Regions from separate parts of the Kitasatospora sp. NPDC056327 genome, predicted to be linked through region 4. Evidence: riboswitches for the same ligand, from Rfam matches in the RefSeq annotation. Region 4 holds a riboswitch; each other region holds the start of a gene.
What was found. Region 4 has a riboswitch for cobalamin ahead of metE (5-methyltetrahydropteroyltriglutamate--homocysteine S-methyltransferase). Riboswitches for the same ligand answer to the same signal wherever they lie in the genome.
Positions count from the first base shown of each region.

Region 1 (4,105 bases), on a different contig from region 4:
CCGGATACGGGCTCGGCAAGGCGGAACCCCTCCGTCACACTTGTTCGACCCACCTCCCGCTGTACACCGTCAAACGGTGTCCCGCCGTTCCGGAAGGTCCACGATGCTGCCTGAGACGACGCCGCGGGGCGACGGTCCGGACGCCCCGCCCGCCGCCGGACGACGGCCCGCCGAACGCGTCGCCCTCCGCTCCGACCTGCGGGCCGCACTGCCCGACGCGGGCGCGGCGTTCGGCGTCACCGCGGCGGTGTTCCTGCTGCTGTACGTCCGGATGAACGCCGGCACCTCGGCGACGGTGGCGGTCATGCCGTTCATGGACGACGCGGGCACGTACTGGATGTACCTGCTGAGCCAGGCGTTCGGCTGGTCGGGGCTGCTGTGGGCGTGGGGGACGGTGGTGCTCGGGCTGCTGCTGTCCGGGCCGCGGCCCGCCCGGCTACCGGTCGCGCGGCAGACCCTGGAGCGCTGGCACCGCACGACGAGCCTGACCACGACGGCCCTGATGTTCGCGCACGCGCTGCTGTTCGCGGCCGAACTCGTGCGCTACGAGGCCGAGTCGACGTGGGGCGACCGGCTCTGGTCGGGGTTCGCCGACAGCTTCGTGCCCGGCTGGTACGACTCCGGCACCGGCCGGACCGCCATCCCGCTCGGGCAGGGCGCGCTCTACCTGGCCGTGCCACTCGGCCTGCTGTTCTACGTGCGGCACCGGATCGGGCCGAACACCTGGCGCCGGCTGCACCGCTTCGTGATCGTCGTCTACGTGCTGAGCGTCTGGCACACGCTGCTCTACGGGACCAACGTCTGGTACGGCGAGTGGCCGCGCACCGTCGTGTGGCTGCTGCAAGTGCCGCTCGCCGTACTGCTGTTGGTCCGGCTGCTGCGGCCCGCCCGGCGGGCCGAGCGGCTGGGGGCACCGGGGGCCGGCGGGGCGCGGGCGCTGCCGGCGTGGGTGGTGCGGGCGCTCGGACGGGTCGCGGTGGCGGCCGTCGTGGTCGGCCTGATCGCGGTGGTGGCCTCCGGCCACGACGGCGGGCGGACGCGGCCGCCGGCGGCGCCGGCGCCGTCGGCCTCCAGCGGGCAGGCCGGCGGGACCGGGTGAGCGGGTGGGGCTGAGCGGGCGAGCGGCGAGCGGGCGGTTCGGCGTCGGGGGCGGCGGACGTACGGCGGACGGCGCCGGGCTGCGCGCGTGGGTGCCGTCGGCCTGGCGGGTGCGTCGGCCTGGCGGGTGTACCGGCCTGCGGACGGCACCGGCCGTATGAGGGCCGTCCACCGGGCCGAGCGGCCGGCCGGCCGGTTCGGGGACGGGCTGGGCGGGAAGCCGGTCCGATGGAATGATGATCGACGACAGGGCGACGGCGGAACGAGGAATCCGGTGAGAATCCGGAGCGGTCCCGCCACTGTGACCGGCGAGCGGATCCCGCGCGGGCCACTGCCCCCGTGAGGGGCGGGAAGGCCGGGACGAGCTGCGACCCGGGAGCCAGGAGACTCACGGCGTCGCCACCTCGCAGGAGCCCGGGGCGGATCTCCCCGGAGAGAGGGGTGGTTCGGCATGCCCGACCTCATGGACACCGGAACGGCCGGAGCCGGCGGCGGAACGCCCACCGGCCCGGCGGCCGGCAGTGGAACGGCGGTCGGTACCGCAGCCGGCCCGGGGAGCACGACGGGAACCGCGGCAGACGGCGGTACGGCGGCGGAACCGCCCGGCCCGGCGCCCTGCCGGGTGGTGGTCTGCCGCGACTGCTGCTGCGGCACGGTCAAGGTGACCGGCACGGACCACGCCGCGCAGACCGCGCGGCTGCGCGAGGCCGCCCCGGTGCGGGTCTCCGAGTGCCTGGACGTGTGCGAGCGCGCGAACGTGATCGTGGTCCGGCCCTCCGCCGGGGGCCGGTCGGCCGGCGGACGGCCGGTTTGGCTGGGCCTGGTCAACGACCCGGCCGCGACGGAGGCGGTCGCCGACTGGATCCGGGCCGGCGGCCCCGGGCTGGCCCCGCGCCCGGCACTGCTGGACCGTCACGTCTTCCCCGCGCCGCGCCGGACGGCCCCCCTCGCCTGAGCGGTCACCTCTGCTCCCGGGCCGGGCGGTCCGGGAGCAGGGTCCGGGGGCCGGGCTCCTTTCCCCCGAACCCGGCCCGCCCGGGCCTGAACTCCCCTCCCCGCGCCGTTCTCGACCGCGGTCCGCCGCGCGCCCCGCTCCCGACACCGTCACGGACTCAGAGTCATATGACTGATGCGAGCCGGACACAGCGCGCGTGACAGTGAGGACCGATGGGCTCCACCTCGGGGCGCAGGGAGCGGCACGACCCGCGCCCGGCCCGCCCCGCCCCGCCGAGGAGTCCCCCGGCGCTGCCGGCACAGCAACCGGCAGACAACCGCGCCCGCGAACAACCCCGACTTCCGTACCGCCACGGCCCGTCCCGGCGGCCGGCAAGGAGCAGACGTGAACAGTACCCGGCTCTTCGACGGTGCCGCGCACCACCCGCAGCACACCCCTCCCGCCTCCGGCGGCCCCTTCGGCTCCGCCCTGCGCGACTACGTCCTGAACAGCCTCCCCGTCGCCCTCGAAGACATCTCCGCAGGTCGCCTGACGTATCATCAACTCGCAGACTTACAGGAGCAGATGCTCCGGAGCGTCGCTCCGGTGGTCCTCGCCGAGGACGACGAACGGACCGCCCGCCTCCTCCAGCTCGACCTGCTCTTCCTGCTCAGCGGCTACGCACCCGCCGGGCCCCAGGCCGCGCCCCGGGCCCTGACCGAGCTGATCTCCACCCGGTGCGGCAGGTTCCCCGCCCTGGATCCCCACCTGAGCTACGAGCTCCTGATCGACGTCAACTGCGAGGAACACCTGCGCAGCGGCGACATCCGGGTGTTCTCCGCAGGCCGGGACGCCGCCCTCGAACGGGACTTCTACCTCGGCCACCACCTCTCCGAGCCGTGGGCCAGGTCGGCGGCGTACGGCCTGCGTTCGCTGGTCCTGCCGGCGACCGTCCGGCCCACCGCCGGCCGGCCCGCCCCCGACCGGCTCGTCACCGACCGGCTCGTCACCGCCCGGCCCGCCGCGGTCCTGGACGACGTCGGCGAACACCTCGCGGAGTTCACCCGGTACATGGCGAGGTACCGCAGGCTGTCGCAGGAGGCGTTCGACCGGTTCCGCCCCTACCACATGGGCCATCCCGGCGGCCCGCGCGGCGCGAGCGGCGCGTTCATGCCCAGCGTCCACCTCCTCGAACTCGCCCTGCTGCCGCCGTCGAAGGAGTACGGCGTCTTCCTGGACCAGTCGATGTCCTACTTCCCCTCCTGGTCCCGGCCCGTCCTCGCGCGATGGCGCGGCGACTCCATCCGCGGGGCGAACGTGTCCCAGCGGCTGCGGGACGGACGGCTGGTGCTCGACCCCGCGGGCCGCGACCGGCTGGTCCGGGTGATCGACAGGTTCGTCGACTTCCGGATGGCCCACCTGGGCGTCACCCGCCACGCGCTCCCCGAGGCGTTCCGCGACCGGACCGGGCTGACCCGTCGCGACATCCACGGGCAGGGCGGCGAGCACGACATCCTGGACGGCCGGGACCCCGGCACCTCGGGGTTCAGCGTCCGGCACGTGCTCACCAACGCGGTCTACCGGCTCCTCGCACTCCGCGCCGACGTCGCCCACCCCGGCTCCGCGCCGGCCAACAGTTGAGGCAGGCAACCGATGCCAGCATTCCGTGTCGCGGTCGTCGACGCGTACGGCACCGCCTCCGGCTTCGCCGGCGCGTTCGGCGCGCTGGACGGCGAGGTGATCCAGGTCCGGAGCACAGCCGCCCATCCGCCCGGCGTCGATCCGGCGGACGACCGGGCCTTCGGCCGTGTGCTGGTCCACGACGGCGACCCGGACGCCCTGGCCGCACGGCTCGCCGCGCTGGACACGGTCGCTGTCCTGGCCGGCCGCGAGACCGGGGTGGAGCTCGCCGACACCCTCTCCGAACGGCTGGGCCTGCCCACCAACGGCACGGCCCTGAGCAGCGCGCGGCGCGACAAGTACGTGCAGATCGAGACGATCAAGGCGCAGGGCGTCCCCGGCATGCGGCAGCTGCGCACCGGCGACGAGGCCGAACTGCTCGCCTGGCACGAG
Region 1 covers NZ_JBHJRC010000066.1:896-5,000, reverse strand. Annotated here, with positions in the region: gene ACFCX4_RS12645 (ferric reductase-like transmembrane domain-containing protein) at 104-1,099, shown strand; cobalamin riboswitch at 1,360-1,488, shown strand; gene ACFCX4_RS12640 (hypothetical protein) at 1,721-2,053, shown strand; gene ACFCX4_RS12635 (hypothetical protein) at 2,438-3,673, shown strand; gene ACFCX4_RS12630 (ATP-grasp domain-containing protein) at 3,686-4,105, shown strand, end outside.
Region 1: linked by a shared signal. The riboswitch ahead of ACFCX4_RS12640 (hypothetical protein) and the one ahead of metE (5-methyltetrahydropteroyltriglutamate--homocysteine S-methyltransferase) in region 4 are both predicted to bind cobalamin.

Region 2 (4,105 bases), on a different contig from region 4:
AGGCTGTACGAGCTCAAGGACAGCGAGGTCGCGCTCAAGCGCCGTGACATCGGCATGGTGTTCCAGCGCTTCAACCTCTTCCCGCACATGACCGCCATCGAGAACGTCATCGAGGCGCCGGTGCAGGTCAAGGGCGAGAGCAGGTCCTCCGCCAAGGAGCGCGGGATGGCCCTGCTGGAGCGGGTCGGCCTGGCCGACAAGGCCGGCAGCTACCCGTCCCAGCTCTCCGGCGGCCAGCAGCAGCGGGTGGCCATCGCCCGGGCGCTGGCCATGAAGCCCAAGCTGATGCTCTTCGACGAGCCGACCTCGGCGCTCGACCCCGAGCTGGTCGGCGACGTCCTGGACGTCATGCGCGGGCTGGCCGAGGAGGGGATGACCATGATCGTGGTCACCCACGAGATGGGCTTCGCCCGCGAGGTCGGCGACGCACTGGTGTTCATGGACGGCGGCGTGGTCGTCGAGTCCGGCAACCCCCGCGAGGTCCTCACCGACCCGCAGCACGAGCGCACCCGGGCGTTCCTCTCCAAGGTGCTCTGAGCCGACGCGCTCCGAGCGCGCGCTCCCCGGCGCCCGGCAGGCCGAATCCTGCCGGGCGCCGCCGCTTTCCCGCTTCGGCTCTCCGGGTAATAGGCTAGAGCCAGTCAGCCCGTTACCGATCTCTGGAAGGACCACCGTGGAGCTCGCCTCGTACGCCGATCTGGCCGTCCGGCTGGTGAACACCGAGGAACCCGAGCGCGGCACCGACGCACTGACGTCGGTGGACGCGGTGCGCGCCCTGTTCTCGGACTCCTCCCGGGCCCGCGACCTCGCCGACGAGTCGGACCTGCCCCGGCTGCGGGCCGTCCGCACCCGGCTGCGCGGGGTCTTCGAGGCCGCCGCCGACGGCGAGGAGGTGCGCAGCGTCGACCTGCTGAACAGCCTGCTGATGGAGTTTCCGGTGAGCCCCCTGGTCTCCGGGCACGACTACCTGGACGAGGCCGGCCGGCCCCGCTGGCACCTGCACCTCGCCGACAACTCCCCCACCGCCACGGCCCACTTCAGCGCCGTCGCCTGCATGGGCCTCGCCGTCCACCTGACCGAACTCGGCGCCGACCGGCTCGGCATCTGCCAGGCCGCCCCCTGCCGCAACTCCTACCTGGACACCTCGACCAACCGCTCCCGCCGGTACTGCTCGGACCGCTGCGCGACCCGCGCCAACGTCGCCGCCTACCGCGCCCGCAAGCGCCAGGAGGCCGCGGCGGCCGCCGCCGGGCAGGGCTAGGGCGTCTCTTGTGGATCACTGCCGGGCCCTAGGGCGTCAGCTCCTCCGGGCGGACCCAGACGCCCAGGCGTCGGGCGAGCCCGGGGATCCGGGCCAGCGGGGCGGCGAGCAGCAGCCGTTCCAGCCGCCGGCCCGGCGCGAGCCAGACCGGGCGGGGGCGCAGCCGCAGCAGCACCCGGCCGAGCACGAGTTCGTCCGGGACCGCGCCGTAGCTGCGGCTGTCGCTGTCGACCGGCCGGTTGTCGGAGAGCAGCCACCAGCCCTTCGGCCTGCGGCCGTCGGCACGCTTGACCACCAGCAGGTTCTGCTGGAACGGGTGACGGAACACCACCACCGCGCCGGGCCGGATCCGCGCGCCGTAGCGGACCAGCAGCCGGTCCCCGTCGCGCAGCGTCGGCACCATCGAGTCCCCCGCCACGTCGATCAGCCCGAACGGCGCGCCGCCCGCCGGGGGGTCCTCCACCGGTTCCGCGCTCCGTGCCACGACTCCTCCTCCGGGCGCCCGCTGTCGCACACCAGTCTGCCGCACGGTCCGTCACCCGCCGGTGTCCGGATTCACCCGGTTCCGGCTCGGCCTTTTGCCCTAGGCCCACCGCCCGGCCGAGAAACCGCCGGGCCCGAAGGGTAATCTCGGGCGCGGGAAGACGATCTAAGGAAGGACTCCCATGTTCTCTCGTCTGTTTGCACCGCGCGCCACCGCCCACGCCCACTGCGACCTGCCCTGCGGCGTGTACGACCCGGCCCAGGCCCGCATCGAGGCCGAGTCCGTGAAGGCCACCCAGGAGAAGTACCAGGCCAACGAGGACCCGCACTTCCGGGCCCGCGCCGTCATCATCAAGGAGCAGCGCGCCGAGGCCGTCAAGCACCACATCTCGGTGCTGTGGAGCGACTACTTCAAGGCCCCGCACTTCGAGAAGTACCCGCAGCTGCACCAGCTGGTCAACGACACCCTGAAGGCCGCCTCGGCCGCCAAGGCGTCCACCGACCCGGCCACCGGCCAGGCGCTGCTGGACCTCGTCGCCGAGGTCGACAAGATCTTCTGGGAGACCAAGCAGGGCTGATCCCCGCTCGCTCCCCTGCGAACGCCCCCGTCCGCGCCGGACGGGGGCGTTCGTGTGTCCCCGGCCACAAACGCTGCGGTAAGGGTTGCCTGACCCGAGTGCTTGTTATGCTGCCAGGGCGTTCCCAGGGGGAAGCCGGTGCGATTCCGGCGCTGACCCGCAACGGTAAACGGTGCCCCGCGCCCGTGAGCCCGATCGCCCGGGGACGCCGACCTCCCGACAACTCGCCGTGGACTGCGAGGGGATCGCGCCCCGGCACGACCGCGCCCGGGCACGCCGCCCCGCGCCCCGCCCGGCCCGAGGCAAGGCGCGCCACAGTGAGCAGCACCGCGACCGCACCGGCCACCGCCGCGGCCCCGCCGGGCCCGCGCCGAACACCCGCCGCGGCGCTGGCCGCCGCCCTCGCCGCCGCCCTGCTGCTCTCGCTGGTCTGCGCCGTCGCGGTGGGCTCCTCCGGACTGGCCCCGGGCCGGGTGCTGCGGCTGCTGGCCGCCGGTCTGACGGGCGGCCGGCTGGAGGCCGACGAGGCCGCCGCCTACGCGATCGTCTGGGAGATCCGGCTGCCCCGCGCCGTCCTGGCCGCCGTGGTCGGCGCCGGACTGGCCGCCACCGGGGTCGCCGTCCAGGCGATGGTCCGCAACGCGCTCGCCGACCCGTTCGTGCTCGGCATCTCCTCCGGCGCCTCGGTCGGCGCCAACGCCGTGCTGATGCTCGGCGCCTTCGCATCGTTCGGCGTCTGGGCGCTCTCCGCCTCCGCGTTCGCCGCCGCCCTGCTCGCCATGGTGCTGGTCTACCTGACCGCCCGGACCGCGCACGGCCTCACCCCGCTGCGGCTGGTGCTCACCGGCACCGCGATGTCCTACGGCTTCTCCGCCGTCACCGCGCTGATGGTCTTCGCCGCCGCCCGCGGCGAGGCCGCCCGCTCCGCGATGATGTGGCTGCTCGGCAGCCTCGGCGGCGCCACCTGGGGCTCGGTGCCGATCGCCGCCGCCACCGTGCTGGCCGGCCTGGTGCACCTGGCCTGCTCGGCCGGCCGGCTGGACGCGCTGGCGATGGGCGACGAGACGGCCGCCTCGCTCGGCGTGGACCCGGACCGGCTGCGCCGCGAACTGTTCGTGGTGACCGCGGCCGTCACCGGCACCGTGGTCGCGGTCAGCGGGGCGATCGGCTTCGTCGGACTGATGGTCCCGCACCTGGTGCGGATGCTGGTCGGCGCCGGCCACCGCCGGGTGCTGCTGGTCGCTCCGCTCGCCGGGGCCCTGCTGCTGGTCTGGGTGGACATCGTCTCCCGCACCCTGCTGGCGCCCGCCGAACTCCCGGTCGGCGTGGTCACCGCGGCCCTCGGGGTGCCCTGCTTCCTGCTGCTGATGCGCCGTCGCGGCTACGCCTTCGGAGGCGGCCGGTGAGCGCCACGAGCCCCGTGCCCGGCCTGGACCTCGCCGTCGACGGCGTCTGCGTCGACCTCGCCGGTGTCCGGCTGGTCCACGACGTCACCCTGAGCGCCCCCGCCGGTCGGGTGGTCGGCCTGATCGGCCCCAACGGCAGCGGCAAGTCCACCCTGCTGCGCTGCGTCTACCGGGCCCTGCGGCCCGCCGCCGGCGCCGTCCTGCTGGACGGCGAGGACCTGCACGCGCTCGCCCCGCGCGAGGCCGCCCGGCGGGTGGCCGCGCTGCCGCAGGAGCACTCCGCCGAGTTCGACTTCACGGTGGCCGAGGTGGTCGCCATGGGCCGGCTGCCGCACCGGCGCGGCGCCCTGGCCGGGCCGTCCGCCGGGGACACCGAC
Region 2 covers NZ_JBHJRC010000112.1:11,205-15,309, forward strand. Annotated here, with positions in the region: gene ACFCX4_RS18310 (amino acid ABC transporter ATP-binding protein) at 1-537, shown strand, start outside; gene ACFCX4_RS18315 (CGNR zinc finger domain-containing protein) at 674-1,261, shown strand; gene sodX (nickel-type superoxide dismutase maturation protease) at 1,290-1,745, opposite strand; gene sodN (superoxide dismutase, Ni) at 1,927-2,322, shown strand; cobalamin riboswitch at 2,402-2,540, shown strand; gene ACFCX4_RS18330 (FecCD family ABC transporter permease) at 2,640-3,728, shown strand; gene ACFCX4_RS18335 (ABC transporter ATP-binding protein) at 3,752-4,105, shown strand, end outside.
Region 2: linked by a shared signal. The riboswitch ahead of ACFCX4_RS18330 (FecCD family ABC transporter permease) and the one ahead of metE (5-methyltetrahydropteroyltriglutamate--homocysteine S-methyltransferase) in region 4 are both predicted to bind cobalamin.

Region 3 (4,105 bases), on a different contig from region 4:
CGCCTGGGCGTGGAGCAGCCGGGTGCCGAACGCCTCCCGCTCGGCGAGGAAGGTCATGGTGCGTTCCAGCGCGCTCTGGGCCCCGCCCAGCGAGCAGGCGGCGATGCCGAGCCGGCCGCCGTTGAGTCCGCTCATGGCGATCCGGAAGCCCTCCCCCTCCGTGCCGAGGAGGCGGTCGGCGGGCAGCCGGACGCCGTCCAGGACCACCTGGCGGGTGGGCTGGGCGTTCCAGCCCATCTTCCGCTCGTTCGGGCCGAAGGACAGCCCGGGGTCCTCCCGGTCCAGCAGGAAGGCGGAGATGCCCCGCGGTCCCGGGCCGCCGGTGCGGGCCATGACCAGGTAGACCCGGGAGGTGCCCGCGCCGGAGATGAACTGCTTGACCCCGTCCAGGACGTAGTGGTCCCCGTCGCGCCGGGCCCGGGTGCTCAGCGCGGCGGCGTCCGAGCCGGCCCCCGGCTCTGTGAGGCAGTAGCTGCCCAGTTGCTCGGCCGCGCAGAGCCCCGGCAGCCAGCGGCGGCGCTGCCCGTCGGTGCCGTAGCGGTCGACCATCCAGGCGACCATGTTGTGGATCGACAGGTAGGCGGCGATCGAGGGGCAGCCGGTGGCGAGCGCCTCGAAGGCCACCACCCCGTCCAGCCGGGTGAGTTCTGATCCGCCGGCGTCCTCCCGGACGTAGACGCCGCCCAGGCCGAGGTCGGCGGCCTTGCGCAGCACGTCGACGGGGAAGTGCTTGGCCTGGTCCCACTCCACCGCGTGCGGGGCGAGGTGCTCGTCGGCGAAGGCCCGGACGGCCCGGGCGACGGCACGCTGTTCCTGGTCGAGATCGTGCACGGCGCTCAGCCCATCGTGGGGATGGTGAAGCTGGCACCCTCCTTGACCCCGGAGGGCCAGCGGGAGGTCACCGTGCGGGTGCGGGTGTAGAAGCGGACGGAGTCCGGGCCGTGCTGGTTGAGGTCACCGAACGCGGAGCGCTTCCAGCCGCCGAAGGTGTGGTAGGCGATCGGCACCGGGATCGGCACGTTGACACCGACCATGCCGGTGTCGACGCGGCGGGTGAAGTCACGGGCGGTGTCGCCGTCGCGGGTGTAGATGGCCACGCCGTTGCCGAACTCGTGCTCGCTGGGCAGGCGCAGCGCCTCCTCGTAGTCGGCGGCACGGACGACCGTGAGCACGGGGCCGAAGATCTCCTCGCGGTGGATCCGCATGTCCGGTGTGACCCGGTCGAAGAGCGAGGCCCCCAGGAAGTAGCCGTCCTCGTGCCCCTCCAGCCGGAAGTCCCGGCCGTCGACGACGAGTTCGGCCCCCTCCCGGACGCCGAGGTCGAGGTAGCCCCGGACGCGTTCCAGCGCGTCCCGGCCGACCAGCGGTCCGAAGTCGGCCTCCGGGTCGTCCGAGCGGCCGACCCGGAGCGCGCCGATCCGCTCGACCAGCTTGGCGACCAGGGCGTCGGCGGTCTCCTCCCCCACCGGTACGGCGACCGAGATCGCCATGCAGCGCTCGCCCGCGGAGCCGTAGCCGGCGCCGATCAGCGCGTCCGCGGCCTGGTCGAGGTCGGCGTCCGGCATGACGATCATGTGGTTCTTGGCGCCGCCGAAGCACTGCGCGCGCTTGCCGTGCGCGGCGGCCGTGGCGTAGACGTACTGGGCGATCGGGGTGGAGCCGACGAAGCCGACCGCCTGGACCCGCGGGTCCTCCAGCAGGGTGTCCACGGCCTCCTTGTCGCCGTTGACCACGTTCAGCACGCCCGGCGGCAGTCCCGCCTCCAGGAACAGCTCGGCGAGCCGCAGCGGCACCGAGGGGTCGCGCTCGGAGGGCTTGAGGACGAAGGCGTTGCCGCAGGCCAGCGCCGGTGCGGCCTTCCAGAGCGGGATCATCGCCGGGAAGTTGAACGGGGTGATGCCGGCGACGACGCCGAGCGGCTGGCGCATCGAGTACACGTCGATGCCGGTCCCGGCGTTGTCGGTGAACTCGCCCTTCAGCAGGTGCGGGATCCCGGCGGCGAACTCGACGACCTCCAGGCCGCGCTGGAGGTCGCCGTGGGCGTCGGCGACGGTCTTGCCGTGCTCGGCGGAGAGCAGCCGGGCGAGCCCGTCCCGCTCCTGCTCGACGAGTTGGAGGAAGCGCAGCAGCACCCGGGCGCGGCGCTGCGGGTTCCAGGCCGCCCAGCCGGGCTGGGCCTGTTCCGCGTCGGCGATCACGGCCTCGACCTCGGCGCGGGACGCCAGCGGCACCCGGGCCTGGACGCGGCCGGTATTGGGGTCGTACACGTCTCCGAAGCGGCCGGAGGTGCCGGCGGCGGGCTTGCCGGCGATGAAGTGGTGCAGTTCACGGACCATCACGAACCTGCTCTCGTCAGGGCGTCAGGAGGATCCGAGGGAGGGGCGCACGGCGTCCGCCCGCACGGCGCCCGGGCGGGCGCGGGCGTGGGGGCTGCCGGGCGCGGCGAGCCGTCAGGGTGACGGGCGGGCCGCGGCCGTCGCAGGATCACCAGGGTCGGGAAGAGCGCAGACCGGTGCCATGCGTGTTTGCTCCATCCTCGTGGACAACACGGAACACCCGCAGTCGGTATCCTGACTCCCGGATCGGCGCGCGTCGCCCGGCCTTCCCGGCCAGCGGCCAGTGGCTGGTACTGCGGCGACGAACTCCCCGGTCACAGTGGCGGGACCGTGCCGGATTCACACCGGCTTCCCTGCACTGCGGGCCTTGTCCACGACCATATAGTCGGACGTCCTAGTAAGTCCAGAGCGCCACCCGCCTCCCGCCTTCCATCGCCCGTCACCCGTCACCCGTCACCCGTCACCCGTCACCGGACGTCCCGCCCCGGTTCCGGTTCCGGCGGGCGGGGCGACGGGCAGGTGCCGTGAAAGCGGGAAAGCGCACGGTTCGACCCCGCCGGCGCGCCTTCGGCAGGGTCGAACCGTGCGCTTTCCGGAACTGTCCGTCAGACCGCCGGAGCGGGGGCGGCCGTGCGGTCCCCGACGGGCGCGGCGGGGGTGAGGGCCCGCTGTGCCAGGGCGCCGAAGACCAGGGCGAACCCGGTCCACAGCACGGCCTGGAGACCGATCGAGGCGAGCCGGAAGTCCCACATCAGCCCGGCCGGGAAGCCGTCCGGGATCGCGTCGTCGTTGGACGGCAGGACGAGCGCGAGCAGCGCCATCACCGCGGCGTAGCCGACACCGGCCGCGACGACGGCGTTCCAGGTGCCCAGACGCGGAGCCAGGCGCCTGCCGAGGATGACCGCGGCGACACCGATCAGCACGCTGAGCGCGATCATCAGGAAGAACAGCGACGTGCGCTTCCCGATGGTGTCCGGGTTGCCGACCGCGGGCGGCATCGCCGGGTACTTGAGGAACGGCACCAGGTAGACGGTGGCGAACGCGGCGCCCGCGACCAGCGCGGCGGTGGCCCGGGGGCCGAACCGGCCGATCCGGCCGAGGGCGAAGCAGAACGCCAGCGCCGCGATGCCGCCGACGGCGACGCCGTAGACCAGGACCCCGGTGGCGAGGCCCGCGGTGGACTGGAGGTCGCGGCTGACCAGTTCCTCCTCCTCGTCACCGGAGCCGGCGGCGTCGGCGGTGCCGGCGGCCCCGTGGGAGTCGGCGTGGTCGCCGGCGGGTTCCGCCGCCTCGCCGTGGTGGTGCCCGGCGCCGGCGGACTGGGACTGCTCCTGCGCGATGGCGTCCGAGACGGGGCCCTCGCCGACGGTGTAGGCGAAGACGAAGGCCACCAGTCCGGCGATCAGGCCCGCGATCAGGCCCCGCAGCAGCAGCTTTCCGACGGTGCCCGAGGAGACGGTTGCGGAGTTGTTCATCGGTGCCCGGTCTCCGCTCAGTGGCACGGGAAGCCGAGCAGGTGGCGGCCGTCGTGCACCCACTCGTGCACGGTGGCCCCGGAGATGAGGGAGGTGGCGCCCTGTTCGGCGCCGACGAAGTAGAGCAGGACCAGCATCAGGGTGCCGAGGAACAGCGCCCAGGGCAGGATGGCGCGGATCGGCAGCGCGGCCGGGGCGGAGCCGCCCGCGGGCAGGCTGGGTGAGAGGACGGACTGGGCCATGGCAGGACCTCCTGGGGGAAACACGCGTCCCGTTCGGTGGAGCTCTGACGAC
Region 3 covers NZ_JBHJRC010000017.1:32,854-36,958, reverse strand. Annotated here, with positions in the region: gene ACFCX4_RS04670 (acyl-CoA dehydrogenase family protein) at 1-840, opposite strand, end outside; gene ACFCX4_RS04665 (CoA-acylating methylmalonate-semialdehyde dehydrogenase) at 837-2,336, opposite strand; cobalamin riboswitch at 2,543-2,733, opposite strand; gene ACFCX4_RS04660 (CbtA family protein) at 2,942-3,811, opposite strand; gene ACFCX4_RS04655 (CbtB-domain containing protein) at 3,829-4,053, opposite strand.
Region 3: linked by a shared signal. The riboswitch ahead of ACFCX4_RS04665 (CoA-acylating methylmalonate-semialdehyde dehydrogenase) and the one ahead of metE (5-methyltetrahydropteroyltriglutamate--homocysteine S-methyltransferase) in region 4 are both predicted to bind cobalamin.

Region 4 (4,105 bases):
CAGTCCTGCCAGGCCGCGGCCGGGCCACCGGTGCAGTTGCGGCTGGTGACCTTCGGCCAGGACTTCTGCAGGCCGCTGTACTCGACGCCGTCGAAGCGGGCCGGCACCCGGTCCTTCTCGTAGGTGAAGTCGCCGGTCGGCGCGTAGCGCTGCTCGTGGTGCAGATGCGCCCAGTCGTTGGCCCGGCCGGTCTTCCCGATCCTGCCGATCGGGGTGGACGGCGTCACCGGGTCACCCTTCTTCACGTAGGTCGCCGGGGCGTCCATCAGGTGGTAGTAGGCCGTGAACCAGCCGTTGCCGTGGCTGATCTGGACGGTGTTGCCGGAGCCGTTGTCCCAGTACGTGGCGGACACCGTACCCGCGGCGGAGGCCAGTACCGGGAGGCCGTCGGACCCGGTGTTGCCCTCGACGAAGATGTCCAGGGCCGGGCTGTGGTCCCCGCCGTAGGTGTGCAGCTCCCAGGTGGTGCCGCACGGGAACGGCAGCTGGAAGGCCGGCGGCGCCGGCCGCGTGGCGGCCGTCGCGGCGCCCGGTCCGGCGGGGAACGCCGTGAGCAGGACCCCCAGGACGGCCATCAGCACGCCTGACCGCCACCACGCGTGGAAACGGTTTCTCATTCTCTACCCCCTCGTCCGGTCGGGTCCGCCCGGGGCCGGTACCACCTCGCAACACCGAGGGTGCGGCGGTCGGGACCCCGGTCGGCGTCCGGACTCCGGTGGGCGGTGGCCCCGGTGGGGCCGCCCCGTGCGGCGGACATCGTGGTGAATGGTGGTGCCGTGGTCGCGGGTTTGCCTCTAGGGTGGTGCCCGCAGCTGGTTCGCCCCGTCCGCCAGGCGGGGCGTCGTAAGAGGGAACCCGGTGACGCCTATCGGCCAGTCCGGGACTGCCCCGCAGCGGTGAGCGGGAACGACCGCCGTCATACGCACTGGGCCCGGGCCGGGTCTGGGAAGCGACGGCCAGTAGGTGTCCGCCCTCGACGAGGGCGGGTGTGCCCGCGAGTCCGAAGACCTGCCCGCTGCCCGCCCGCGGATCGTCCGCGCGCGGCTGTCCGATGACCTCGTGGGCGGGTCGGCGTGCACACCCTGCGGAGCCTTTCGGGCGTCCGTGCGGGTTGTCGTCCCCTTCGCGCACTCGTGCCGTCATCGGGCACTGGAGGAGCAAGACTCGCGAAGGAGAGTCCCCTTGACGACGAAGTCCGCAGCTGCGGCGACGCTGCCCACCGTGCACGGCTACCCCCGGCAGGGCCGGGGCCGGGAGCTGAAGAAGGCCATCGAGGGCTACTGGAGGGGCACGGTCACCGCGGACGCCCTGCTGGCCGCGGCCTCCGGTCTGCGCCGGGAGAACTGGACGCGGCTGACCGCGGCGGGAATCCGGGAGGTTCCCACCGGGGACTTCTCGCTCTACGACCACGTGCTGGACGCCTCGGTGGCCGTCGGCGCGATCCCGGACCGCCACCGCGCCGCGGTCGAGGCCGACCCGCTGGACGGGTACTTCGCCATGGCGCGCGGTACCCAGGACGTCGCGCCGCTGGAGATGACCAAGTGGTTCGACACCAACTACCACTACCTGGTCCCCGAGCTGGGGCCGGACACGGTGTTCGCCGCGAACCCGGCCAAGGCGGTCGGCGAGCTGCGCGAGGCGCGCGCGCTCGGCCACGACGCCCGGCCGGTGCTGGTCGGCCCGGTCACCTACCTGCTGCTCGCCAAGCCCGCGCCCGGCGTGGCCGCCGGCTTCCAGCCGATCACCCTGCTGGACCGGCTGCTGCCGGTCTACGCGCAACTGCTCGCCGATCTGCGGGCGGCCGGGGCGCACTGGGTGCAGCTGGACGAGCCCGCCCTGGTCCAGGACCGCACCCCCGCCGAGCTGAACGCCGCCGCCCGCGCCTACCGTGACCTCGGCGCGCTCACCGACCGTCCGAAGCTGCTGGTGGCCAGCTACTTCGACCGCCTCGGCGAGGCCCTGCCCGTCCTCGCCAAGGCCCCGGTCGACGGTCTGGCCCTGGACTTCACCGGCCCGGCCGCCGCGAACCTGGACGACCTCGCCGCCGTCGGCGGCCTGCCCGGAAAGCGCCTGGTCGCCGGGGTCGTCGACGGCCGGAACGTCTGGATCAACGACCTGGAGAGGTCGCTGGCCACCCTGGCGACCCTGCTCGGTCTCGCGGACCGGGTGGACGTCGCCCCGTCCTGCTCGCTGCTGCACGTGCCGCTCGACGCCGGCCTGGAGCGGGAGGTCGACCCGCAGATCGCCCGCTGGCTGGCCTTCGCGAAGCAGAAGACCGAGGAGGTCGCCCTGCTCGCCCGCGGCCTGCGCGAGGGCACCGGCGCGATCACCGCCGACCTCGCCGCCAACCGCGCGGACCTGGCCTCCCGCGCCGCGTCGCCGATCACCCGCGACCCGGCCGTCCGGGCCCGCGCCGCCGCCGTCACCCCCGACGACGCCCGCCGTGCCCGGGCCTACCCCGAGCGGGCCGTGGCCCAGCGGGCCCGCCTCGGCCTGCCCCTGCTGCCCACCACCACGATCGGTTCCTTCCCGCAGACCACCGAACTCCGGGTGGCGCGCGCCGATCTGGCGGCGGGGCGGATCGACGCGGCCGCCTACCGGGAGCGGATGGAGGCCGAGGTGCGCGAGGTGGTCGCCCACCAGGAGAAGGCCGGGCTGGACGTCCTGGTGCACGGCGAGCCCGAGCGCAACGACATGGTCCAGTACTTCGCCGAACAGCTCACCGGCTACCTGGCCACCCGGCACGGCTGGGTGCAGTCCTACGGCACCCGCTACGTGCGCCCGCCGGTGCTCGCCGGGGACATCTCCCGCCCGCACCCGATGACCGTCGACTGGTTCCGCTACGCCCAGGGCCTGACGGACCGGCCGGTCAAGGGCATGCTGACCGGCCCGGTCACCATGCTCGCCTGGTCCTTCGTCCGCGACGACCAGCCGCTCGCCGACACCGCCTGCCAGGTGGCGCTGGCCCTGCGCGACGAGGTCACCGACCTGGAGGCCGCGGGCGCCGCCGTCGTCCAGGTCGACGAACCCGCGCTGCGCGAGACCCTGCCGCTGCGGGCCGCCGACCGCCCGGCCTACCTGGAGTGGGCGACGGAGGCGTTCCGGCTGGCGACCTCCGGCGTCCGTGCCGACACCCAGGTGCACACCCACATGTGCTACGCGGAGTTCGGCGCGATCATGACGGCGATCGACGAGCTCGACGCGGACGTCATCTCCCTGGAGGCCGCCCGTTCGCACATGGAGGTGGCCGGTGAGCTGGCCGCCGCCGGCTACCCGCGCGAGGTGGGACCGGGGGTGTGGGACATCCACTCGCCGCGCGTGCCGGGCACGGAGGAGGTCGTGGAGCTGCTGCGCACCGGGCTGGCGGCGATCCCGGCGGAGCGGCTGTGGGTGAACCCCGACTGCGGGCTGAAGACCCGCGGCCGGCCGGAGACCCGTGCCTCCCTGGAGAACCTGGTGGCCGCGGCCCGCCTGCTGCGGGCGGAGCTGGCGGGCGGAGCCGCGGGCAGGCCCGTCGGCTGATCCCCGGGCCGGGGGACGGTGTCAGCCCGCCCCCGGCCCGGTCCTCGTCCGGGTCCTCGCCCCGAGCCGCGGCCCGAGCCGCGGAGTCCGCGGGCCGCGCGGACTCCGCGGCCGGTTAGGATCCCCGGGTGCCCGCCGGGCCGGTGAGCTGCCGGACCCGGTGGGAGGAGCGGACCGACCGGACTTCCGACCCCGAGGGGTGATCAACGCGAACGGCTTCCTGCCCGGGGCCCGTCTGCCCACCGTCCTGCGGGCGGCGCGGTCGGAGGACGGCTCCTGCCGCCATCTGCTGGTCTGGAAGGCCGGCCCGGGCTGGCGGATGGTCAGCAGCGCGGTGCTGGGCGGGGGGCTGGGTGAGCGCGAGTGGGTGCTGAACGCCCAGGTCAGGCCCGGCTACGGGCGGATGGACCCCGACCGGCACCTCGCGGAGCTGGCAGCGGCCGAAGGGCTGCGCGGGCCCGGCGTCGGGCTGATGACGGCGGCGGAGGTCGACGACTGCACCTGGGCCGAGGACGGCGGCGCCGTCGCCCTGGTGACGACCGGCATCGGGGTTCCCGTCTGGGCGGCGGCGCCCGGGCCGGCC
Region 4 covers NZ_JBHJRC010000005.1:51,227-55,331, reverse strand. Annotated here, with positions in the region: gene ACFCX4_RS01600 (peptidoglycan DD-metalloendopeptidase family protein) at 1-617, opposite strand, end outside; cobalamin riboswitch at 845-1,010, shown strand; gene metE (5-methyltetrahydropteroyltriglutamate--homocysteine S-methyltransferase) at 1,183-3,522, shown strand; gene ACFCX4_RS01590 (adenosylcobinamide amidohydrolase) at 3,722-4,105, shown strand, end outside.